Regions from separate parts of the Staphylococcus durrellii genome, predicted to be linked through region 1. Evidence: riboswitches for the same ligand, from Rfam matches in the RefSeq annotation. Region 1 holds a riboswitch; each other region holds the start of a gene.

Evidence for each region. Region 1 has a riboswitch for thiamine pyrophosphate ahead of tenA (thiaminase II). Riboswitches for the same ligand answer to the same signal wherever they lie in the genome.
Region 2: linked by a shared signal. The riboswitch ahead of ISP02_RS01065 (3-oxoacyl-ACP reductase) and the one ahead of tenA (thiaminase II) in region 1 are both predicted to bind thiamine pyrophosphate.
Region 3: linked by a shared signal. The riboswitch ahead of ISP02_RS08235 (ECF transporter S component) and the one ahead of tenA (thiaminase II) in region 1 are both predicted to bind thiamine pyrophosphate.
Region 4: linked by a shared signal. The riboswitch ahead of ISP02_RS01450 (thiamine phosphate synthase) and the one ahead of tenA (thiaminase II) in region 1 are both predicted to bind thiamine pyrophosphate.

Annotation. Positions count from the first base shown of each region.
Region 1 is NZ_JADIIO010000001.1:791,969-798,305, reverse strand. Features, by position in the region: gene thiM (hydroxyethylthiazole kinase) at 1-680, opposite strand, end outside; gene thiD (bifunctional hydroxymethylpyrimidine kinase/phosphomethylpyrimidine kinase) at 673-1,497, opposite strand; gene tenA (thiaminase II) at 1,500-2,180, opposite strand; TPP riboswitch at 2,257-2,354, opposite strand; gene ISP02_RS03725 (transglycosylase family protein) at 2,481-3,251, opposite strand; gene ISP02_RS03720 (single-stranded DNA-binding protein) at 3,693-4,079, opposite strand; gene ISP02_RS03715 (YwpF-like family protein) at 4,268-4,711, shown strand; gene fabZ (3-hydroxyacyl-ACP dehydratase FabZ) at 4,786-5,226, opposite strand; gene murA (UDP-N-acetylglucosamine 1-carboxyvinyltransferase) at 5,259-6,337, opposite strand, start outside.
Region 2 is NZ_JADIIO010000001.1:249,706-256,042, forward strand. Features, by position in the region: gene fadX (fatty acid degradation protein FadX) at 1-1,031, opposite strand, end outside; TPP riboswitch at 1,288-1,390, shown strand; gene ISP02_RS01065 (3-oxoacyl-ACP reductase) at 1,544-2,296, shown strand; gene ISP02_RS01070 (LLM class flavin-dependent oxidoreductase) at 2,324-3,619, shown strand; gene ISP02_RS01075 (amino acid permease) at 4,205-5,599, shown strand; gene ISP02_RS01080 (LysE/ArgO family amino acid transporter) at 5,683-6,303, opposite strand.
Region 3 is NZ_JADIIO010000001.1:1,709,461-1,715,797, reverse strand. Features, by position in the region: gene ISP02_RS08240 (ABC transporter ATP-binding protein) at 1-1,318, opposite strand, end outside; gene ISP02_RS08235 (ECF transporter S component) at 1,331-1,906, opposite strand; TPP riboswitch at 1,995-2,094, opposite strand; gene graF (glycopeptide resistance-associated protein GraF) at 2,176-2,310, opposite strand; gene auxA (lipoteichoic acid stability factor AuxA) at 2,584-3,873, shown strand; gene ISP02_RS08220 (class I SAM-dependent rRNA methyltransferase) at 4,095-5,264, shown strand; gene ISP02_RS08215 (DUF697 domain-containing protein) at 5,322-5,864, shown strand; gene ISP02_RS08210 (phosphocarrier protein HPr) at 6,041-6,307, shown strand; gene ptsP (phosphoenolpyruvate--protein phosphotransferase) at 6,310-6,337, shown strand, end outside.
Region 4 is NZ_JADIIO010000001.1:343,038-349,374, reverse strand. Features, by position in the region: gene thiO (glycine oxidase ThiO) at 1-1,068, opposite strand, end outside; gene ISP02_RS01450 (thiamine phosphate synthase) at 1,061-1,645, opposite strand; TPP riboswitch at 1,726-1,835, opposite strand; gene xylB (xylulokinase) at 1,922-3,430, opposite strand; gene ISP02_RS01440 (ArgE/DapE family deacylase) at 3,792-5,018, shown strand; gene argB (acetylglutamate kinase) at 5,080-5,838, opposite strand; gene argJ (bifunctional ornithine acetyltransferase/N-acetylglutamate synthase) at 5,851-6,337, opposite strand, start outside.

The DNA of each region.
Region 1 (6,337 bases):
TCTTCTGCTTGTTCAGCTGCAATGTTGTAAATTGATACTGCTTCTATCACATTATAGATATCTGGTGATAAACGTTTATTTAAAAAACTAGCGATAACGCCACCTAACAAACAACCAGCACCAGTAATCTTAGCTAAAAATGATGAGCCGTTGGATAACTTCACTATTTTATTTTCTTGGGCAATAATATCTTCTTTGCCTGTAATGACTATGGTCGTATTATATTTTTTTTGTGCACGTTGCGCAATATCTAACACATGTAAATCATCGTCACTATCTGTGCCTTTCATAGTAGCTCCTTCATCTATTAATGCTAATATTTCTGATGCATTACCTTTGATGACGGCTACATCAATTTTTGACAAAAACTGTTGACAAAATGACTTTCTAAAATTAGAAGCGCCTACTGCAACCGGGTCAAAGACTAGGGGTACCTCTGACTTATTAGCGATATGCGCTATTTTCAACATATCTTGACTTTGTGCCTTGTTAAGTGTACCTATATTAATTAACAATGCCGATGCAACTTTAAAGAAATCTTCGGCTTCTTCTGGTGCTTCGCTCATCGCCGGACTAGCTCCTAAGCTTAACAGCCCATTCGCAGTAAAGTTTTTCACAACATCGTTCGTATAACATACGACTAAAGGATTTTGTTGACGAATAGTATCCAAGTTATTCATCATCTAAGCCCTCCTTTTTCATATAAGCAAAGTGATTCACTGGACCCCGTCCTTCACCAATTTCAGGTGTATATTGTATGCTCATAGAAATAAATTTCTTCGCTTTTTGTACTGCATCATATATTGTTTTCCCTTTTGCTAATTCAGCAGTAATAACAGCTGAAAATGTGCAACCTGTCCCATGTGTATGAGGCGTATCAAAACGTGGTTCTGTAAATTTGTAAACTTCATCTTTTATAAATAAATAATCTGTAGAATTTTGTTCATCATCATTAGCATGACCACCTTTAATAACAACGCCTTTACTACCTATTTCATTTATAAAAATATGTCCAGCTTTGTATACATCAGTTTCATTTTTAATTGTTAATCCTGTAATTTCTTCTGCCTCAGGAATATTAGGCGTAGCTACAGTAGCAAGTGGTAATAAAATAGATTTCAAATTGTTTTTACCTTCGTCATCCATTAGTGAATCACCACTTTTAGCAAGCATTACTGGGTCAATTACATATGGAATTTCTGGGTGTTTGGATATATATGATTGTATTAATTCCATCATCGCTTTAGACGCAATCATACCTGTTTTTAAAGCTTGAGGTAATTCGTCATCATATACACTATCTAACTGTTCTTCCAACCATTGTGGAGTCAAATTGTGAATATGTTGAACGCCTTTTGTATTTTGCGCCACGATACTCGTTATAGCTGCCATGCCATATACACCACAGGCATGAAATGATTTTAAGTCTGCCATAACACCAGCGCCTCCCGTTGGGTCGGTTCCTGCAATCGTTAACGCTATCTTAGGTTTTTTCATATTTATTTACCTCCAAAATCCCATGATTCTTGAATATATGCCATATTAAAAAAGTTTTGTTCATGAACAGTACTTTGTAAATAACTTTCTTTAATACTATCTCGTTCTTGTTGTGATACATTTTCTGTTAATTTATCTAATAATTTATCAAAAACATTTACGAGTTCTTCCATTTCTGTACTATAAAATTCAAACCATTTTGCTAATATGCAATTTTTGTTTAAACTTTCATCTTTTAAAGCTTGGCGTGCGATATACTGATATACATAAGGGCAAGGTGCCATTGCTGCTATTGTGTGTGCAGCATTTTCTTTAACAAATGCATTATAATACATATGTTTAATGTAATGATCACCACTTGGTGGCCATACTTTCTCTTGCACTATTTCTTCATAATCTTCTCCAATATAATTAGCTATTATCTCGTGGGCTTCAACTTCACCATCTACAATAAATTGTATTTGTTCTACTAAAAATTTTACATCTTCCATAGTATTTACTTTAGGTATAAGTAATGCATAGATGTTTGCAAATTCTTTAAGATACGATGCGTCAGCTCTTAAGTAAAATCTTGCTGCTTCGGCTGATAAATCTCCAGCTAGCATGTGTTGAATGAAATTATCATTATATATATTTGCTAAAATGGGTTTAGCTGCTGTTCTTAACTCTTGTGAAAATGTCATTGCTAAAGTTCCTCCTAATAAAAAAAACTACATTCCTCGTAAGAATGTAGTCCTAACTAGGCGAAATTAAAAATTAAGCACATGTAGACTACTTTCCTACGTTGGTATTAACCAAATCAGGTCCTAAGGGTCTGATTTACATCATCTCAGCCAATGGCTCCCCTAGTAGTTTTATTATAATGTTTTCTTACTAAAGATAACAAATAGCCTTGAAATTTGCAAAAAATCAAGAAAAAAGCGCTACCTTTAATTAGGCAACGCTTAATATTATTAAATCATATTTTTTAATTTATAGGTAAATTATGCAGTTACCCATTGTGAAGCACCTTCAGTATTGTATAATTTCATTGCAGCTTTATCTTGTACTGATTCAGGTGCAGATGAAGCTGGTTGACCTTGATATTGAGAAGGTGCTACTGAGTCCCATGTAGTTTGTAAGAATTGATATTTACCTGATGCACCAGTTGATGCATTTGTTGCATGAATGTCGCCACCAGATTCACGTTGAGCGATTTGTTTTAAGTGACTGTTAACATTTACTGAAGAACCGCTGTCATCACTTGAACTTGAATCGTTTGAGCTTGAAGTAGATTCTTGTTGTGGCTGTTGAGTTTGCTCATTTTGAGGTGCTTGTTGTTGTTTAGGTTGTTCTTGTTGTTGAGTTTGAGCGCTTTGTTGTGATTGTTCTTGTTGTTGAGCTTGTCCACTTTGTTGTGGTTGCTCTTGTTGTTGAGCTTCTCCACCTTGTTGTGGTTGCTCTTGTTGTTGAGCTTCTCCACTTTGTTGTGGTTGAGCTTGTTGAGCATTACCAGCATCTTTATTATAACTCCAAGACCAGTTTTGACCATTTGAAGAAAATTGATAATTAGTATTATTTTGGTCAAAGTTTATATTATAAGAACCTTCTTGAACAGGTTTTGCATTTAATTCAGATGGATTATTTTGTGCTAAATGTGCTAAATGAGCATGGTTTGCTCCTGTTGTTTCAGCTGCATTTGCATGATGTCCTGTTGCTAAGCCTGTTACGCCTAATCCTAATGCTATAGTTGAAGTAAGTAATGTTTTTTTCATAATTAAAAAATCCTCCTAATAAGATAATTAGTTTTATCATCATTTCGCAAATACTACTCTAACATTCATAAAAATACTGTAGGTTACAGTGAAATAAAAAAAAAGGAGCATTTTTTACAACGCTATTACAACAATTTAGGAGAAATCAAAAACTTTAAAAGTTCAAATTTTCGCTCATGACAGTTTTGAAAATATACAGTACTTTATTTTAGTTGTAATTTTGACGTAATAAATCTGATTTTTCTGTATATAGTTTAGCCTCAGTTCCAACTTAAACAACGATAATTAAAGCTATTGCTATATTTAATTTTAAATAAGCAATAGCCTTTGCCAAGTATAATTAATAATAGGATTTGATGAGTTTAATATGATGGTTAATAAAATGATGGTTAGTTTAACAATGTGTTTGAAATTGAGGATAAATCATTTAAATTAAATAGATTAATTCAAGGAGAATATTAAATCAGCAGTTTCTTTATCATATAGTTCTACGTTTTGATTTTGATGATGCTTTTCTTTAGGAGACATAAATTTAATTGTTTCGATAATGATTTCTGTTCCATAATGCATTTGGCCGTCTTTTTCATATTTAGAAGATCGCATATGTCCAGTAATGCCTACGAGTGCTCCTTTTAATAAATATTGGTGGATATTTTTAGCATGATTACCAAAAGCCTTACAATATAAAAAATCACAATTTTGCTGTTCAGGCTTACGTTTATATGGCCTATCTACCGCGAGACAAAGTGTTGCATAATCTATTGTTTCTTTACTATAAAATTGTGGATCTTGTGTTAGTCGTCCTACGACAACTATATTATTTATCATGTTTCACCTCCTTGTAGTTATATCTTAGTTACATTAACGCTCAACGTCAAAATGCCGTTTTTTGTAAACGAAAGAAAAATAGACTACTATATTTTATAAAAATTGGCTTATCAAATTGAATTTACGTTATAATAACTACATAATCTTATTTATTGTAAAAGTTAAATTTGTTTAATGGATGTGAGGCAATGAAAACATTTAAAGCTGTCAGATTCCAAATTGTTTCAGAAAACGGTGGCGTAACTGAATACGAATTGGAAGATGGCGTAATTATTAATAAAGAAAATAGCGGTACTGGATGGTTATTAGAGCTTGTCATTCCAGATTATCACTACGACACAATGAAATCTTATATGGATAATGAAACTTTGTTAGATATTCGCGTAGTCATTACACGCCCATCAAATGATCCAGCTTTATTTGATGCGACTATTAAACATATCACGAAATTAAATGGGTCAATTTCAGTAGTTTTAGAATGTCATATTTATACTTTGAGACAAGTGTATGCTGAAAGTTTATTAGAACAATTAGTTGATGAAGGCCTAACTGGCGACGAACTTAAAACTTCATTTAATCGATTAATGCAATCTAAACCTCGTCTGAAAGACGAAAAATCAGATAAGCATTAATTAAAAATTAAATATAATTTATTATTATTCTCAAACAAAAAGAGCTTAACTTATAAAAAGTTAAGCTCTTTTTGTTATTTTGCGTCTTGCAATGCAAATGTTAATTCACAACTACATGCTACTTGTCCATCTACGGTTGCTTTAGCATTACCTTTACCGATAGGGCCTTTAATTTTAGTAATCTCTACTTCTAAAGTTAAAGTATCTCCAGGTACAACTTGGTGCTTAAAACGACATTTATCAATCCCTGCAAATAAAGCAAGTTTACCTTTATTATCTTCGTTATTTAACATCGCTACAGCTCCTGTTTGTGCTAAAGCTTCAGTAATAAGTACGCCAGGCATTACAGCATATTCTGGAAAATGCCCATTGAAAAATGGTTCGTTTCCGGATACTTGTTTAATACCAACACAACGTTTACCTTCTTCATATTCCACTACTTTATCAATTAATAAAAATGGTTGTCTATGTGGGATGATTTGTTTGATTTGATTATAATCGAAAATAGTTTCCATTTTATTAAATCCTCCAATAATCTATGTTTAGTTTAGTCGTTGACTCTTTCAATATTAGCGCCTAGCGAATTTAATTTACCATGTAAATTCACATAACCACGATCTAAATGTTTTAACTCAGTAACATGCGTAGTTCCTTCAGCAACTAATCCAGCTAAAATTAAGGCTGCCGCTGCACGTAAATCCGTAGCTTTCACTTGAGCGCCTTGAAGTTGGCTCTTACCTTGAATTTTTGCACTTCTACCTTCTACAGTAATGTTAGCGTTCATACGTTGGAATTCACCTACATGCATAAATCTATTTTCAAATACTGTTTCAGTCACAACTTTATTACCTTCTACCGTTAACAACAATGCCATCATTTGCGATTGCATATCCGTAGGGAATCCGGGATGTGGTAATGTTTTAACGTCTACAGGTTTTAAGTCACCTTCTGCGCTAACACGAATAGCATCATCAAAATACTCAAGGTTTACTCCCATTTCTTCTAATTTATATACTAAACTTGTCATATGTTCTTTAATAGCACCTTTAACCAATACATCTCCACGTGTGATTGCACCAGCTATTAATAAAGTGCCAGCTTCTATACGGTCAGGTATTATAGAATGTGTCACTCCATGAAGTTTATCTACGCCATTAATTGTGATTGTATCTGTACCTGCGCCTAAGACATTTCCACCCATTTCGTTAATGTAGTTTGCTAAATCAACAATCTCTGGTTCGCGTGCTACATTTTCTAAAACAGTTTTGCCTTTGGCTAATGAAGCAGCCATAATAATATTTTGGGTTGCGCCTACACTTGGAAAATCTAAATGTATTGTCGCACCTCTTAATCCGTTTTTAGCGTTAGCATAAATAAAGCCGCCATCCATATGGATATCAGCACCTAATTCTTCAAAGCCTTTGATATGTTGTTCTATAGGTCTAGATCCTATCGCACAACCTCCTGGTAAAGCAACTTTTGCATGACCTAAACGTGCTAATAAAGGTCCCATAACTAGAATGCTTGCTCTCATTTTACTCACATATTCATAAGGTGCTTCTTCAAATAAATCTTTAGTCGCATCAACAGTTACGGCTTCTCCATCTTTCTCATAAGTTACATCTG
Region 2 (6,337 bases), 540 kb from region 1:
AAATTATAATGCATGCCCAAATAGTCATTGCTACCGATATAACCATCAAAGATGCCTGTATCGATATTTAGATGAACTAAATCTCGTACACCTTCTTCGACTAACAAGTTAGATAATTCGTTATTTATACCAAATCCGATGCTTACGACGTCACCTCGCGTTAAAAATTGTGATGACCTCCTTAAGATAATTTTGCGTGTGCTCATTTTAATGTATGGTCCAGGCATATTTGGTACTTTATAGTGTCCAGATAGTGCAGGATCATAGTAAGTTTGCACGACTTGTTTATGGTAATGGGGATTATCATTAACCATAACGTAGTCAACAAATTCACCAGGGATAAATACGTCGTTCGGTTTGAAACTATCATCTTCAACGACGGCTTTAACTTGGACGATTACTTTACCGTTATTTCTATGTGCTGCGGCAGCAACGCTATATGCTTCACTAAGATGTGCTTCGTGATCCATATAAATATTACCTTGACGATCTGCGTAAGTTCCTCGTAACAGGGCTACATCAACTTCAGGGAGCTGGTAAAGCAAGTATTCCTTGCCATTTACTTCCGTTAATTGTACTAAGTCCTCACTCGTTCGCTCATTTGCTTTGCCGCCCGTATATCTTGGATCAACGGTTGTATGTAAACCAATTGTCGTGATTGTTCCAGGACTTGCAAACGTTTGATTACGATAATTTGTAGTCATAACGCCTTGAGGTAAAAAGTATGCTTCCACCTCGTTGTTTTGTATTGCCGATACTGTTGTGGGTGAAGCTACAATAATGCTTAATATTAAACGTTTTACCATATGTCGTTTAATAAATGCGTCTAAATCGACACCCTCTTCAGCGTAGTCACTAATATCATTAGCAACCATCATTGTTAAATTGTCTAGTTGTTGTGTTTCATCATGATAGTCAATAAGATGTTTTAAAATTTCTACAGGTAAATTACTTACTGACAATGCTGAAAGGGCGATGGTATCATGAGCTTTTACTAAATTTTTTAATTCTTTAGCTGTAATAATTTTCATTGCATAACATCACAAGTTCTCATAGGAAGACTGCCTCCTTTCGAATATGTAAGCCCTTACATAAAATATACCATAGTGTAAAATTGATGTAAAAGTTTTAATAGTTCATAATTATAAAAACTTATAATATAAAGGGATTACTTTTCTTATTATTATAAATAACTAAGTAAGTTGTAATTTTATATTTTTTGAATAGTAGTATATTTAGCTAACTTGACATAAACTACTGAAGGACATACATTTAAAGTAATAATTAAATAACCACTAGGGGTGTCATTTTGCACTGAGATGAGGTCTTCCTCAAACCCTTTGAACCTGATCTAGTTGGAACTAGCGTAGGGAAGTGTGTTCGTCAAACTGTAATTTAAGCACTGATGCTTTATTATATATAAAGATGTATTTTTGACGCGGCTTCCATAATTGGAGGTCGCGTTTTTTATTGTTTTGACACTACATAGACACGTTAACGTGGCAATTTTTAATTATAAATCTAACTATAGGAGTGAAATATTATGTCGAAAGTTATTTTGGTTACGGGAAGTAGTAGAGGTTTAGGGGCAACAATTAGTAAAACTTTAGTAAACCAAGGTAATAAAGTAATCATTAATTATTACCAAAGTAAACAAGTGGCTCAACAGTTAGTCAACGAGTTGGGTCATGATAACGCGATTGCCATTCAAGGCGATGTAACTGAGCGTGAAGCGGTAGATAAGCTGATAGCAGAAGGAAATAAACGCTTTGGACAAATCGATGTAGTCGTAAATAATGCTTTAGTTGATTTTAAATTCGATCCAACTGCACAACGACCTTTTACAGAATTATCATGGGAAGATTATCAACAACAAATAGATGGGACGTTAAAAGCTGCTTTTAATGTAGTTCAAAGTGTCGTGCCACAATTCAAAGAACGTAAGCAAGGCAGCATTATTAGTATTGGTACAAATTTATATCAAAATCCTGTTGTTCCTTATCACCAATATACAACTGCTAAAGCAGGATTGATTGGTTTTACACGTAATATTGCAGCTGAATTAGGTCAATACGGTATTACAGCCAATGTAGTTTCAGGTGGATTATTAAAAACAACCGACGCAAGTGCCGTTACAACTACTGAAGTATTCGACATTATTGCTCAAACGACACCGTTACGCCAGGTGACAACACCACAAGATGTTGCGAATATGGTTGCCTTTTTAGCTTCGGAAAATGCACGCGGTATCACCGGACAAAATTACACTGTCGATGGCGGGTTAACAATGAATTAAAAATAGTGAAGTAAAGGAGTATATTTTATGGATAAACGTCAACTTCATATTGGGGTGTTATTAATTGGCTGTGGACATCATTCGGGAGCATGGTTGACGGAAGATTCTTCAGCCGAGCGTATTGGTGATATTACTTATTATCAATCATTAGCACAACTTGCAGAACGAGGTTACTTTGATGCGGTATTCTTTGCTGATAATCAAGCCCTACAAGTAACGGACAATAGTGATATGCCATCATTTTGGTATGATCCACTAATAAATTTAACTGCCATATCTCAAGTAACTAAGCATGTAGGTTTAGTTGCAACCATTTCGAGTAGTTTTGCTAATCCATATACGGCAGCAAGGCAGTTGTTAAGCTTAGACCATATTTCAAATGGCCGTGTTGGTTGGAATTTAGTGACTTCTATGACTGATTTAGAAGCAATGAATCATAGTATGGAGAAACTACCAAAGCATTCAGAGCGATACAGCAAAGCAGATGAATTTGCACAAGTTATGAATAAATTATTAACATCATGGGATGATAAAGCTTTAACGTATAATCGTGCTACCGGTGAGCTTATAGATGCGCAACAGGTTAAACCCATTAACTATTCAGGAAGGCATTTTCAAGTACAGGGACCATTAACCACACCTAAAAGTCCACAAGGTAAACCAGTGGCGATGCAAGCAGGTGCATCGAATCAAGGAATAGCATTAGCTGCTAATTTTGCCGATGCTGTTTATTCAGTATCTTGGAATTTAGAGCAAGCGCGTAATTATCGACAAAAGTTAAATGCTCAATTAGAGAAGATTCATAGACGTGATTATATAAAGGTGTTTCCTGGTTTGGTTACTTATGTAGGACGTACTTATGAAGAAGCATTAGCCAAAAAAGCCAATTTAGATAAACAGATGCCAATAGAAAAAGCATTGAAACAATTAAGCTTTTTCGTCCAACAAGATTGCTCGGCGTGGCCTTTAGATGAACCTGTTCCATCGTTACCTTCTGTACATGAATTCGAAGGACCGATAGGGCGTTATGAAACGATTTTAACTATTATTGAAGAAAAGCAACCGACTGTACGTGAATTATTAGGATATATTAGTGCCGGTGGCGGTCATTTAACATTAATAGGCACGCCTGAACAAATCGTGGATGAGATGGAACATTGGTTTAATGATGGTGTAGCCGATGGCTTTAATTTAATGCCACCTACGTTACCAGGAAGCTTAGAAGATTTCGTAGAATATATTGTACCTGAGCTGCAAAAACGTAACCTATATCGTCACGACTATATGACTACAACGTTTCGTGATCATTTGTCGTTGAACTAAGCATTTTACTTAGTGATGGTCCAAGAATAAAATTAGTATAGCTAATCTAAGTTTGCAGAGGATGGGACATAAATACCGATTCTCAAAATAAGTCTGGGATATCATATTATCTCCAGGCTCTTTTTATGTTGACAGTAGATGACTGAATAGAAACTGAGCTTGTACCAAGTTTTTCAAACTAGATTTATAGCAATAAAATAAAGTCCTTAGTTTTAATATGAATTTATGAAAAAAGTAAATATTTATTCTGATTTAGTAAAAATAATGTTTCTTAATAACTATATAATTGAATAATATGATTTAGATATCTCGATGTTTTAGTATTTGCGCGATGTTTTAGTATTTGCGCGATGTTTTAGTATTTGCGCGATGTTTTAGTATTTGCGCGATGTTTTAGTATTTGCGTAATGAAATTAATAATAAGTAGAAAGTATTTGCTACGCTTGTTATTTTAAAATAAATTAAGCAGTTTGCAGTAAATCATAGATTCAATACATTTATAATTTTCGGAATATTCCGCTTATTATGTTGAGATATTTATTCACATACATAGATTAATTTCACAGCAAGAAAGGAACAACAACTATGAATATATTAAGAAAAAAGGATATCACTGCAGTAATTTCTCAAAAACACTCCAAATTAAGAAAGAGTATGAATACATTTGATTTAGTTTTCTTAGGTATAGGAGCTATTATTGGGACAGGGATCTTTGTTTTAACTGGGACAGGTGCTTTAAAAGCCGGTCCGGGTCTGATGTTGTCATTTATAATTGCAGCTTTAGCATGTTTATTTACTGCTTTATGTTATGCAGAGTTCGCTTCAATGGTGCCAATTTCTGGTTCAGCGTATACGTATACCTATACAACATTAGGAGAGATTTTCGCTTTTATCATTGGTTGGGATTTGGCTCTAGAATATATGTTAGGTGTTAGTACTGTTTCAGTTGGCTGGTCCGGGTACTTCAATTCGCTATTGGTAGGTTTAGGTATACATATTCCTGAACAACTAACTGCGCCTCTCGGAGTCAACACAGCTAATAATGAGAAAGGGATATTCAATTTACCTGCTTTTATTATTGTCATGTTAGTTACAACACTTATTTCTATAGGTATTAGAGAGACGAAAAAAGTAAATAATATAATGGTTTTAATAAAAGTTGCTGTAATATTATTGTTTATTGTTGTTGCAATATTTTATGTTAAACCAAATAATTTAACTCCATTTTTACCTTATGGTTTTTCAGGTGTCTTTGCTGCAGCAGCAACAGTATTTTTTGCATTTATAGGTTTTGATGCTGTTTCATCTAGCGCAGAAGAAACGATCAACCCTGCTAAGACTATGCCTAAGGGGATAATAATTTCTTTAGTTATTTGTACAATTTTATATGTTTGTGTTTCATTAATAATGACTGGTGTTGTACCGTTTAAAATGTTTGCTAATTATGAAGCCCATCCTATTTCGGCAGTGTTAAAATACACGAATCAAAATTGGATATCTGGCGTCATTGATGTAGGTGCTATTCTTGGTATGACTACAGTTATGTTAGTAATGTTATATGGTCAAACGAGAGTTGCGTACGCAATGTCTAGAGACGGACTAATACCTAAAGTTTTTTCAACTATTAATAATAAAACAAATACACCATTTATTGCCACATGGATATTTGGTATATCAGCTGGTTTATTAGGCGCTCTTTTTTCTATAGAAACATTGTCAGAGATGGTAAGTATAGGTACGTTATCAGCATTCATATTAGTATCTGTATCTATTTTGATTTTACGTAAGACATCACCTAATATAGAAAGGAAATTTAAATGCCCATTAGTACCAATAGTACCGATTCTATCCATTTTCTTCTGTGCATTTCTAATTTTGAATTTAGATATCACTACTTGGATTAGATTTGTGGTTTGGTTAATATTAGGATTTATAATTTACTTTAGTTTTTCAATTAGAAATTCAAAATTAAATGCTTAAGTGATAGTTTGCAACAAAAACACTTAATATTAAAAAGGGAGTTAATCCATGACACACGTGTATTAACTCCCTTAGTTATGCGCTTAATGAACAATTATTTTTATTATATTTTTAAGGATAAGAATGGCAATAATTATTATAATGCAGCTGGAAAGTTTATTAACGATAATGATATATTTTCCTGTCTTATCTATGGAACCTAGCATTTTACCTGCTACTGCTAAAAATATAAACCAAAGCCAAGAAACAGCAATCGTTGCCAAACTAAATAATACTTTGTCACCATGTGAATAGAGCGCAGCGTTCGTACCAATAACACCTATTGTATCCATGATGGCATGTGGATTTAGCAACGATACAGATAAGGCGAAACCAATTTGTTTTTTACTACTTAATGGATCGAAATGTTCTAAATTAGCGGGGACTTCGTGCAATAAAGACCATGCCATATAAAGTAAAAATATTAAGCCCACGATATAGACAATCAATTGTAAAATTGGAAATGATACTAGAACTACTGAGACGCCAAGGACAGCTAGACTAATGAGTAAAGTATCGGACAAACTAGCAGTAATAATAACGGGGGCAGCTTTTATTAAACTTTTATGATTAGCTCCTTGGTTAAATACAAATACATTTTGGGCACCCAAAGGTAATATCAAACCTAACGATAATAAAATTCCGTGAATAATAGGTTGTAGCATAAATCAATCGCTCCTATAATTTAATTTCTTCATT
Region 3 (6,337 bases), 920 kb from region 1:
GTGTCACCATGATAATAGTTTGACCTTTATTTATACATTGTTGAAATAATTTAATTAAATTAAAGGTATTGTGACTATCTAAACCGAAAGTGGGTTCATCTAGTAAAATAATTTCGGCTTCAGAACTTAGAGCTGTTGCAACGCTTAAACGTCTTTTTTGTCCTACTGAAAGTTCGAAGGGGTGCTGATTTTTAACTTCAACTAAATTGAGTTCTTGTAGCATTGCTTCAGTTTTTTGTTGTGCTTCAATATCGCTATAGTTTGTGTACTGAACATATATTTCATCATATACAGAGTTAGTGATAAATTGTAATTCTGGATTTTGATAAACTAAAAATGCATGATGCGCGATATCTTTTATTTTTCGTATGAGCTTGTTATTAAAATACATTTGTCCGTCATATTTAATAAGTTGCATTAATGACTCTAACAGTGACGTCTTACCGCTACCATTGGCGCCAGTAATAGTAATCCATTCACCTTGATTAATCGTTAACTCCTGAATGTTAATTAAGTCTTTTTTGTCTCGTTTAACGATGCAATTTTGAAGTCGCAATTGATACTTCGAATTATCTGTATGATTATTTTTTTTCATCGAAATAGGTGCGTAATCCCATGCATTTGGATGCCAAACACCGTATTCAGTTAGTAAGTGTTCGTAACGCGCTAAAATAATTTCTGGTCGTTCATCGGCAATAATTTTAGCATCGTAATCAAAAAGAATTACTCTATCTATATATTCCCAGATGTGAGCCACTTTATGTTCAACTATTAATACGGTTTGATCAGACCACAATGACTTGATTTTCGACCATAATGCTTTCGTTGCCTCTACGTCTAACATTGCGGTTGGTTCATCTAGAAATAAAGTATTAGAATTTTGCAACAATGTTTCAGCTATTGCTAATTTTTGTTTCATACCACCACTTAATTGGTTAACGTATTGATCTTCGTCTACTGCCAAGCCTACTGATCTTAATGCTTGTGTAATTTGATTATCCATTTCTTGTCTAGGAACTTGTCTATTTTCTAAAATGAATGCCAATTCCTCATAAACTTTAGGCATACAAAATTGCGTATCAGGGTCTTGGAAAATAACACCACTATTAAAGTCTCTATCTAATTTGTCATATTTCAATGGTAGTTCTATTAAATCAGGTACAATACCACTCAACACATTTAATAAAGTGCTTTTCCCAGAACCTGAAGGGCCTAGTAATAGAACTTTTTCTTTATCTTTAATAGTTAGGTCTAATCCAGAAAAAATTTTTTTATTAGCGTTTGGGTATTTGAGGCGTAAGTTTTTTGCTACTAACACATGCAACGCTCCTTATAAATTATCATAATCTTCTTTAGATGATGGTCTAAATAATCTGGTTACACCCGTCTGATCGAGTGCTTTAACAATATAATATGAAAGTAAACCAGCGACTAATATGCCACCTAACAATCTAAAGAAGATATATAGTGTTAAATTCCAACTCGTTAGTGAAGCTAGATATCCATAGGCGAAGTCAATCGGGAATGTTGAAATAGCTGTTAATAAACCAGCTAAGATAGCGACAATCGCTTTTCTAGATTTATATTTAAAAATCGCAAATATAATTTCACAAGCTAACCCTTGTACAAAAGCGTAAATCATCGTAGCGATATCGAAGCGGCCCATAATTATTGTTTCTCCAGCACCTGCAGCAAATTCAGCTAATAAGGCAATACCTGCTTTAGGTATAATTAGATAGGCTACAATTGCTGCCATGAACCAGGCACCATAAGTGATTTCTTCAATGTGTAGTCCAGAAACTTGAAATGCTTTGTAGACAAAATTCCAGATATTATAAATAATTGCAAAAACGATAGCAATTAAAATTGTGACTAAAATTTCTGATAGTTTTAAACCTTTTGACATATAACATTCCTCCATAAAAAAACGCACAACCTCCCTAGAAGTTGTGCGTGATTATAGGCATATTCATACAAAAAATTAATAAATTAATTATTATAATTGTACACTTTCCTACGCTAGTCTCATCTAGATCAGGTTCAAAGGGTTTGAGGGTTACCTCATCTCAGTTATAAACACCCCTAGTGCGAATATTAAGTTTTAATTCATCCTTAATGTATGCTTTTAAACACTATTTGTCAAGGTTATAAATAGAAAACCGACTTATTTTCTAACTATTCGTATAAATCTTGGATATTTTTCATAGTTTCTTCGTGATTATCTGTACTATCTTCATTTTTACTTTTCAGTTCGTTTTCGGCATTTTTTGCTTGTTCAGCTACGTCTTTGTGTAAATCTTCATTAGTCATAAGTAACCACTCCTTATTTTAAGGTTTCGCTATATAAAGTTGTTATACAGATGTATTTACCTCCTCCACAAGATTTAAAACAAATAAATTATAATGCTATTGCAAGGAATCGTAAAAATAAGGTATTCTTAAGTAATTGAAGTTTGTTTAAATTGAAGCTAACTGTGGAAAGTTTAATGTGTGTATGTTGTATATCATACTATAGACTTATTTATCGGTTTTAATAAAGACAAGAATCATAAGTTCGTATATAATAACTTTGAGGTGAATGGTATGTCGTTTTTGAAAAAACACGCCGAAATATTATATAGCTATGTAATTGGTATAGTATCAATCTTAATTAGTGTCATTATATTACTTAATTTATCGCTAATTGATAAACTTAATGGCAAGGCTAAGATAGAATTACATATTCATAATGTTTGGGACTTTATTAATGCATTTTTTGGTGAAATTATCAGAGTTACGAGTAATTATATAGGTAGTTTCCCAATTATAAGTGCAATTTTGATTATTTTATTTGGAGCATTAGTAATTTGTTTAGGTTCTACATTATATCGTACGACTAAATATGATTATGATATTTCAATATTCTTTTTAGTAGTAGGTATTTTATATTTCTTAATTACAATTATTTTAATGACTCAAATTTATAGCTTTTTTGCTGTTTTATTTATAGTGCCATTCGCAATTCATATAGGATATATCGTCTACAAAGATGAATTGAATCCTAATCACCGTAAGTACCACTATCTTTGGATTATTTTTAGTTATGGCATTGTATATCTATTGACGCAAATTGTACTATATAGTCGTATAGACAGCGATCAAATTTTACCAATAGATATTTTAAGTATTAATACATTCTTTTTAATAATGTGGATATTAGGTCAAATGGCTATATGGAACTTCTTATTCTTAAGAAGATCTCTTCCATTAACTAAACAAGAGTTAGGTGAGGAAGAACCAGAACTTTCACGTATGAGTAAAGACTCTATGTCTAATCAAACGAAAGAACATTGGAAAAACTTACAAGATAGAACAACTGAATTCACACGTAAAACACGTAGAAGCGTAGATTTACAAAAAATGCGCGACAAGAAAGATAAATTTATTAACAAATGGAAAGAAATTATAGATATCCAAGAGGATGATGTTCCTAATTGGATGAAAAAACCCAAATGGTTAAAAACTGCATATGTTGAATTGCTATGTGGGGCGATACTCTTATTCTTCACATTAATAGAATTTAATAACAGAAATAGTCTGTTTTTATCAGGTGAATGGGAAATCTCTCAAACGCAATACGTGATAGAATGGATAACTTTATTATTATTAATGTTTGGAATTATTATATATATTTTAACTACACTTACTAACTTCTTACGAGATAAGTTTTATTACTTACAACTATTTATGATTAGTATTTTGTTCTTTAAATTATTAACAGAATTTGTAAATATTATGGTCCATGGATTGTTATTATCTATTTTTATTACTCCAATCTTATTTATAATGTTAATAGCGGTTATCGTCGCATTTGTAATAAAACTCAGACATTAAAATAACTTGATAAAATATACGAAATGCAACTTAATGGCTTTGAAATTGAGGCCATTAGGTTGTGTTTTTTTGTGGTTTTATAAAGCTTAGTAAAAATTTTTTTCGTGTTTAAGTATCGTTATCATGACAAAAAGAATTATATTTTGTAATGTGCTACAGTATAATCAACATGTTAAAATAAATAGCGCTATAAATTATATAAAGAGAAAGGTTGGCAAATTATGAAAACAGCCACTTTAAATAGAGGAAAAGAAACTAAATATAATAATCAGTACCCATTAATCGAGGAAGATGATATATATGCACAAGATCATTTAAAAGAAGGGGATTTATTTTATTTAGTAACAAATAGAGAAGAATATATCGCCACCTGTTATGTAGGTAGACAACATAAAGGAATAGGCTGGGTTTTAAGTTACGATAAAACGGAAGAAATAAATGCTGCTTTTTTTGAAAGATTATTCAAAATTGCTAATGAAGAAAGAGCGTATTTTTATAATTTAGAAGGTATTTCAGCCTTCAGGTTATTTAATAGTGAAGGTGATGGCATTGGCGGTTTAACCGTTGATAATTATGATGGTCATCTTTTAATACAATGGTATTCCAAGGGCATATACAAGTTTAGATATTTGATATTGAAAGCAATAGAAGCTGTGTTTGAATATACTTCTATATATGAAAAAATGCGTTTCAAAGATGAAACGTTGACTGGTGGTTATGTCGCTGGTAAGGCGCCAGAATTCCCAATTGTAATTGAAGAAAATCACACATTTTATAACGTGAATTTGGAAGATGGTTTAATGACTGGCATATTCTTAGATCAAAAAGAAGTACGTAAAAAGTTAAGAGACAAATTTTCGGAAGAACGAGACGTTTTGAACTTATTTAGTTACACTGGTGCTTTCTCAGTAGCGGCAGCAGATAAAGCAATTAGTACCACGAGCGTCGATTTAGCTAATCGCTCACGCAATCTTACGGAAGACAACTTTGGATTGAATGGCATTGACCCTAAATCTCAATATATCTATGTAATGGATACTTTTGATTTTTATAATTATGCCCGTCGTCACGACCATTTTTATGACACGATTGTAATAGACCCACCAAGTTTTGCAAGAAATAAAAAGAAAACATTTTCTGTCACAAAAGACTATGACAAATTAATTTTAGGAGCATTAGACATTTTAGGTCCTGATGGTAATTTACTATTGTGTACAAATAATAGTACGTTCTCATTAAAAGCATTTAAAAAAGTAATAAAAGATACATTATCTAATGCAGATGTAGATTATGAAATAATAGAAGTTATGGGGCTACCTAAAGATTTTAAAACTCATCCTCATTACAAACCGTCCAAATATTTAAAAGCTATCTTCTTGCAAATTAAATAATTAAATGAAAAAAGGGTATTTAAATTATTGAGTGCAAATAAGAAGGAGTAGATTAAAATGGGAATTAAAAATAAAGTTACAAATAAATTAACTAATAAATTTGGCAATAAAGTATTAAATATTGAAGAGGTTAATGCCAAAGATAATTTACCAACGACTAATGACGCGCTGGCCGACAGAAGAGAACGTGCTGAAGCTCTAATTAGAAAAAAAGCAATCTTATCATCTAGCGTGAGCGTCGTGCCAATTCCAGGATTAGATTTTGGCGTAGATATTAAACTTATGAGAGATATTATTGAAGATATTAACAAAATTTATGGAGTTGACCATAAACAAGTCAATAATCTTGGCGATGATATGAAAGAGAGAATCTATACTGCTGCAGCTATACAAGGTAGCCAATTTGTTGGTAGAAAAGTGTCAAGTGCGATATTAAAGGTAGTTATTAGAGATGTGGCAAAACGTACGGCTGCTAAACAAACTAAGTGGTTTCCTATAGTTGGACAAGCTATATCTGCATCTATTAGTTACTATTTTATGAAAAAAATAGGACAAGAGCACATTGAAAAATGCGAAAAAGTAATACGTTCAATAATATAAAAGACATTTTAAACCGTAGCGCTTTCAAAAAATATCAAAATAATCGTTGATTATTATCATATCTAGGGCTTAACGAATTGAATTTATCTAATTTTTTTGGTAATGTAAGCGTATAAAGCTATGTTAAGTTTTATAATAAACTAACAATTCTAACTATATGAAGGAGATTTACGCATATGGAACAAAAATCTTACGTAATAATTGATGAAACAGGCATTCACGCACGACCAGCAACAATGCTTGTACAAACAGCTTCAAAATTTGATTCAGATATTCAATTAGAATATAACAGCAAAAAGGTTAACTTAAAATCTATCATGGGTGTAATGAGTTTAGGTGTCGGTAAAGATGCTGAAATCACAATTTATGTAGATGGTAGCGATGAAGCAGAAGCAATCGAAGCAATTACAGATGTACTATCAAAAGAAGGATTAACTGAATAATTATGACTAATTATATTAAGGGGATTGCTG
Region 4 (6,337 bases), 450 kb from region 1:
CATTTGTGGTTTCATATCTGTAATAATCCACTTACTCATAAGTTCACCTACAATTGGGGATAATAGAATGCCGTTACGATAATGGCCAGTGATAACAAATAATCCTTTTTCAACTTCGTCCATAATCGGAATTTCATTGGCAATATACGGCCGAACTCCTGACCACTGTTTTAGTTTACGTGCATATTTTAGTTTAGGTATATGCTGCGTAGCACTGTCTATTAACCAATCTACACCACTTTGTGATACACCCACTGAATAGTTATCAAAGTAACTTGTAGCGCCAATAAGCACTCTATTTTTATTTTTCGGTACTAAGTAGCAACCATTCGTCATAAATATAGTTGACTGCAAATCTAAATTGTCTTGTTCCATCAATATGACTTCACCTTTAACACCTGTTAATTGGCGCTCTTTTAACTGTGTTTGCAATAATTTATGACTCCACGCCCCACCTGCAACTACAACTTTTGGAGCGTAATAGTCGCCTTTATTTGTTATCACTTTGTACATCTCTTTGTCTTTTGTAATAGTTAGCACTTCTGTATGTTGTATACGTTCAACGTTGCTCTGTTCTAACGATTTATATAATGCTTTCGTATACTTATTCGCGTTTACTTGGTGATCATTTGGAATATATAATGCCATGATGTCTTCAATATTTAAATTATTACTCGTTAAACGATGAGCTTCTTTTTGTTCTAAAAGTCTTACATCCGGATTAACGTTTGCTAAAAAGTTATATTGTGCTATCACTTTGTTATTGTCTTTGGGTTCGTATGCTAACTTGATTAATCCTGTTTCTTTATATTCGATATCACTTCCAACTTCCGATAGCAGTTGTTCACTTAATTGTTTGAAATATTGCTGGGATTCCAAAGCCAAACGATACGTAGGACTATCGTTAGAAAACTCATTTTGTGCGCCTAACATGCCACCTGCCTTATAAGAAGCGTGCATGCCGTCGACATCTCTATCAATGATGCCTATTTTCAACTTATTATGTTTTAAATTACGTGCGACAGACATGCCCATGACGCCAGAACCGATAATGAGTACATCAAACATAATTTGACCACTCCTCTATAATTTTTCGTAAAGTTTGATTATCACTGTCATAAAATAATGAAATACCAGCAATTCCTGCAAAACCTGTCGGCAATTGTGGTAACGTGCGAATATTCACCCCACCTAGAGCAATAACTTTAATTTTTTTGTTCAGTACTTGCGTAATTTCGCTTTGCGACCTTGGTTCCTGATTAGGTTTGGATGATGTAGGAAAAACATGTCCAAACAATACATAATCACAACGCTGTTGTTGCGCATAAATTACACTTTCTTCACTGTGTGTAGACATACTAACTATCGCTTGAGGATGTTGAGTTTTAAAATTTTTTAGGGCACTATGATATTCACTGAAATGAATAGATGTCATAGCGCAAGCAATAAATACGTCTACATTGCTATGCACAGTCAATTTGTCTTTACTAATACCATGTTCAATAGCTTTTGTTATCCAATCAATGAGCTGAGACGTTGTCATAGGTGTACGTATAATCAGGCGGTCATAATAGCCCATAATAGATTGATAGTGCAAAATATCTTGCAAATTTAACAATTTATACGGTGTAATTGCTATAAACATTGGTGTTCACCTCTATATATAATAAAAAAACGTTATTTTTCTGGTTAGAAAAATAACGTTTATACTCAATTATAAAAATCGTCTAAGTAACGCCACTTTCCTACGCCAGTATGAACTGGATCAGGTTCCGGGAATTTCGAAATAATAATCTCAATCTCAGCCTTCTAAAAAGGCACTTCCAGTGGTTTATATTAAATTTTAATTTATTGTAAAATCAATTGATCGGTAATGTTAATGTAACTTATGTCTTTAGAAATTGCAAACCAGTACTACATATTAGTTAAGTTTACTTTTCTTAGTAAGCTCAAGTAATTTTTTTGTGATAGGTTGTGTTTGATTATAAACATCTTTGTATATTTCAAAGTAATTTTGATAAGCTACATGACATTCTTTATTTGGCTCAAAAATTTTATCTTTATGGATAAATTGTTCAACACATGATGCGATATCATCATACCATTCCAAACCCGTAGCAGCTATCATAGCTGCACCCATAGATGGTCCTTCTTCATGTTTTAGTTTATATACTTTTGCATTAAACACATCTGCTTGCAATTGTAACCAAAAATCACTTTTCGCACCGCCACCAATGGCAACAACTTCGTTTATATGCTTACCTTGAGAGCGCAAATATTCTATGGACTCGTATAACGAGTAAGTAATTCCTTCGACAACAGCACGAGCCATATCACCAAATGTATGCATACCACTTAATCCAATAAAGCTACCGCGAATATTAGCATCTCCATGTGGAGTACGTTCACCCGTTAGATAAGGTGCAAAAATCAATCCTCGGGCACCTATTTTAGATTGTTCGGCACATGACATAATTTCATCAAATGAGTAGTTTTGCGCACAATGACGTTTAAACCAATTCAGACTATAACCAGCTGAAAGTGTTACACCCATAGCATAAGATAAATTATTTACAGCGTGTTTAAACATATGAATATTATTACCATATACAGCCTCTTGCTTTGCTTCACAGGACAATATTACACCTGATGTCCCAATGCTACATAACGATTGATTAGGTTGAATGACTCCTGCCCCAATAGCACCGCAAGCATTATCACCACCACCTGCAAATACGGCAACTCTGTTTTTAATGCCTAGGTTTTCAGCAATCGACTGTTTCAAATACCCTACATGCGTATCTGAGGTAACCAGTGGTGGATAAATATTTGTAATACCAAATTGTCGGCCAACATCTTCTGACCATTGATTTGTCGACGGGTCTAATAACAATGTACTCGACGCATCGGACAATTCCATATTGATTGTATCCGTTAATTTGAAGCGCACGTAGTCTTTAGGCAACAGAAATACTTTTGTTTTAGCCCAATGATCTGGTTCGTATTGCTTTAACCACATCAATTTTGTTAACGTAAACCCTTCTAACACTGGATTACCCAACACAATTTCACCTAGTCGTGATTTAATCTCTTCACATTGGGCAGTAGAACGTGTATCATTCCACAATATTGCAGGTCTAATCACTTTGTACTCATCGTCTAACACAATTAAACCGTGCATTTGTCCAGAAAATGATATACCATTTATTTCAAAATTAGAATGGATTTGCTTCAAATCATTTATAACGTTGTTCATTGTTTCAATAGTTACTGATACCCATTCATCGGGATTTTGTTCACTGTAACCAGGATAAGCATGTTGAATCGTTAACGGCGAACTCGCAGAAGCAATGATATTACCTCTGTCATTAACTGCTAATGACTTGATTGAGCTCGTCCCAACATCAATGCCTAATACTAATTTTTCCACATTAATTTTTCCTTTCCCAACTCAACACCTTAAATCAATTAATACATCATTGGCTTACTTTTGGCAAGTCCCTTTCTTTTACTAAATAAATACATTGTTTTACCACTTTCTATCGTATGAATATTAGCCACTGGCTAAGACTACTGGATGTCTAAAAAGTTGATTTAATAAACTTTTTAGCAGCTATCTTCACTCATCACATGCAACCTCTCCGTATTTGAAAAAAGGCAATTTCACCTAATAAAGTTAACTAATAATATTAAAAATGAAAACAAATTTAATTCATTATCAAAACGCTTTGCTTATCAAATTAATTTGAGAGGTGTATACTTTATATAGTTTGTCAAAGGAGTGGTATAACATGAGTACATTTTCTAACGAAGAAAAAGTACAGATTTTATCAGATATTGTGGAAATTAACACAGTTAATGATAATGAACTTGAGGTTTGTAAATATCTACAAAACCTTTTCCAAAAACATGGCATTGAATCTACAATCGATCAAGTAGATGAACGTCGTGCAAATTTAATCGCTGAAATTGGTGACCAAGGGCCAGTAATTGGTATTTCAGGTCACATGGATGTTGTATCTGAAGGCGACCGTTCTCAATGGTCATATGAACCATTTAAATTAACTGAAGATAATGGTTTTTTATATGGTAGAGGCGCCGCGGATATGAAATCTGGCTTAGCTGCGCTAGCAATTTCACTTATCGATATCCAAAATAGTAATGCATTAACTAATGGTAAAATTAGATTTTTAGCCACTACCGGTGAAGAAATGGAACAATTAGGTTCTCAAAGCCTATACGAAAAAGGTTATATGGACGACGTTGAAGCACTTGTTATTGCTGAACCTTGTCAAGATATGCTCGTATATGCACATAAAGGTTCAATGGACTATCGTATTAAATCTAATGGCGTATCAGCGCATAGTTCTATGCCAATCATAGGTAAAAATGCAATCACACCATTACTTAAATTTATTCAAGATATTGATGATGCGGCACAACAAATTTCTAGAGACGTTAAAGGCGAAGCATTTGATTTCTCTAACTTAATTTCAAACTTTAATAAAACATTACCAAATAATGTTACTAAAGATGATGTTGAAGATGTTTTAAGTGGTTTAGTAATAAGTAATACGTTAATTAATGGTGGCGTTCAAGTCAATTCAGTACCTGAATCAGCTACTGCCGACTTTAACATTCGTACTATACCTGAATATGATAACAATCAAGTTAAATCATTATTCAATGAAACTTTATCTAAACACAATGAAAATGGTGGTTCTTTAGAAAGCGATCTTTATTTAGACTTAGACCCTGTATTAACCACAGGTAAAAACTCATTAATCGATACTGCTAAATCAATTGGCGATCGTTTATTCAATAGAGATTTCATAGCATCACCTACAGTTGCTGTAACGGACGCATCTAATTTACTAAAAAGTAAAGACGAATCTTTCCCACTATTAGTATTTGGTCCTGGTGAAAACCCTCACCAATTAGACGAATGTGTAAGCAAAGAGAAATATTTACAATTTATCGATTTCTATAAAGAACTTTTAACAACTTATACAAAATAAATCTATAGTATAAAAAGAGGTTAAGTACCGACGCGTTTACGTCGCTACTTAGCCTCTTTTTTTAATGAATGGTGGTTCCTACAGATTTGCCTTCATGCACTTTCTGGACAATATGTTGCTCTGAACCTGCAGCAATAATGACCTTTTCACACCCGTTATTAATAGCCAGTACAGCATCTTGCACTTTGGGAATCATACCGCCATATATATGCTTTTGTTGAATATAACGTTTTATATCAGTAGCACTAAGAGAATGTTGTACTTCATCTTCGATTAAGACCCCTGGAATATCGCTTAATATATATAACGGAGCAGCTAAGGCTTCTGCTATTTTATAAGCTAACGTATCCGCATTAATATTATATTGTTGTGTCGTTCCTTGTTTTAAACCAATAGAAGCAATGACTGGAATATAATGAGTAGTTAAACGGTTCAACACTTCTGTATTAATAAATGTAGGTGTGCCTACGTAACCATACTTTTTATCAAGTGGTTCAATATCGAAAAATTGTGCATCCATGCCATTCAAGCCTATTGCACTTTGTCCTATTTTGTTTAACTTGGTCACAATTTGCGGATTAACTTTTCCAATTAACGTCTGACAAGTAACATCAAGCACTTTCTCTGAAGTCACCCTCAAACCATCTTTAAATTCCGGTTCCACATTATAATGACTCAGTGCTTCATTAATAAAAGGACCCCCACCATGAACGATGATAGGCTTATAACCCTGTCCTTTCAATTTATATATATCGTCTATAATCGAGTCATCTAAATTTGTTAAAGTACTGCCGCCAATTTTAATTACTATATAACTCATAAAGATTCTCCTTTACGTTCTGTAAGAAGCGTTAATGCTTACATAATCATAAGTTAAATCACAACCGTATGCTACAGCTTGGCCATCGCCATTACCTACTTGTGCGCTAATAACGATATTATCTTCCTTCAAACGCTTTTTCATTTCTTCTTCATCAAATGATAAAAATACACCCTTATCAACGACAGGAAGTCCACATAAGGTTACAAATGTATTCTTTGGATCTACCTTTTCAGATGCATAACCAATGGCAGCTACAATACGCCCAAAATTCGCATCCTCACCGTGAATAGCTGTTTTAACTAAATTAGACGATACGATGCTTTTGGCAATTTTACGTGCTTCATCGATACTTGTTGCCCCTAATACTTTTGAAGTGACTAACTTTGTTGCACCTTCACCATCTTTAGCTATAGCTTTGGCTAAAGTACTGCAAACATACTTCACCGCAGCTACAAATGCTTGCCAATTTGGATGCTTTTCATCTAAATCACTGTGA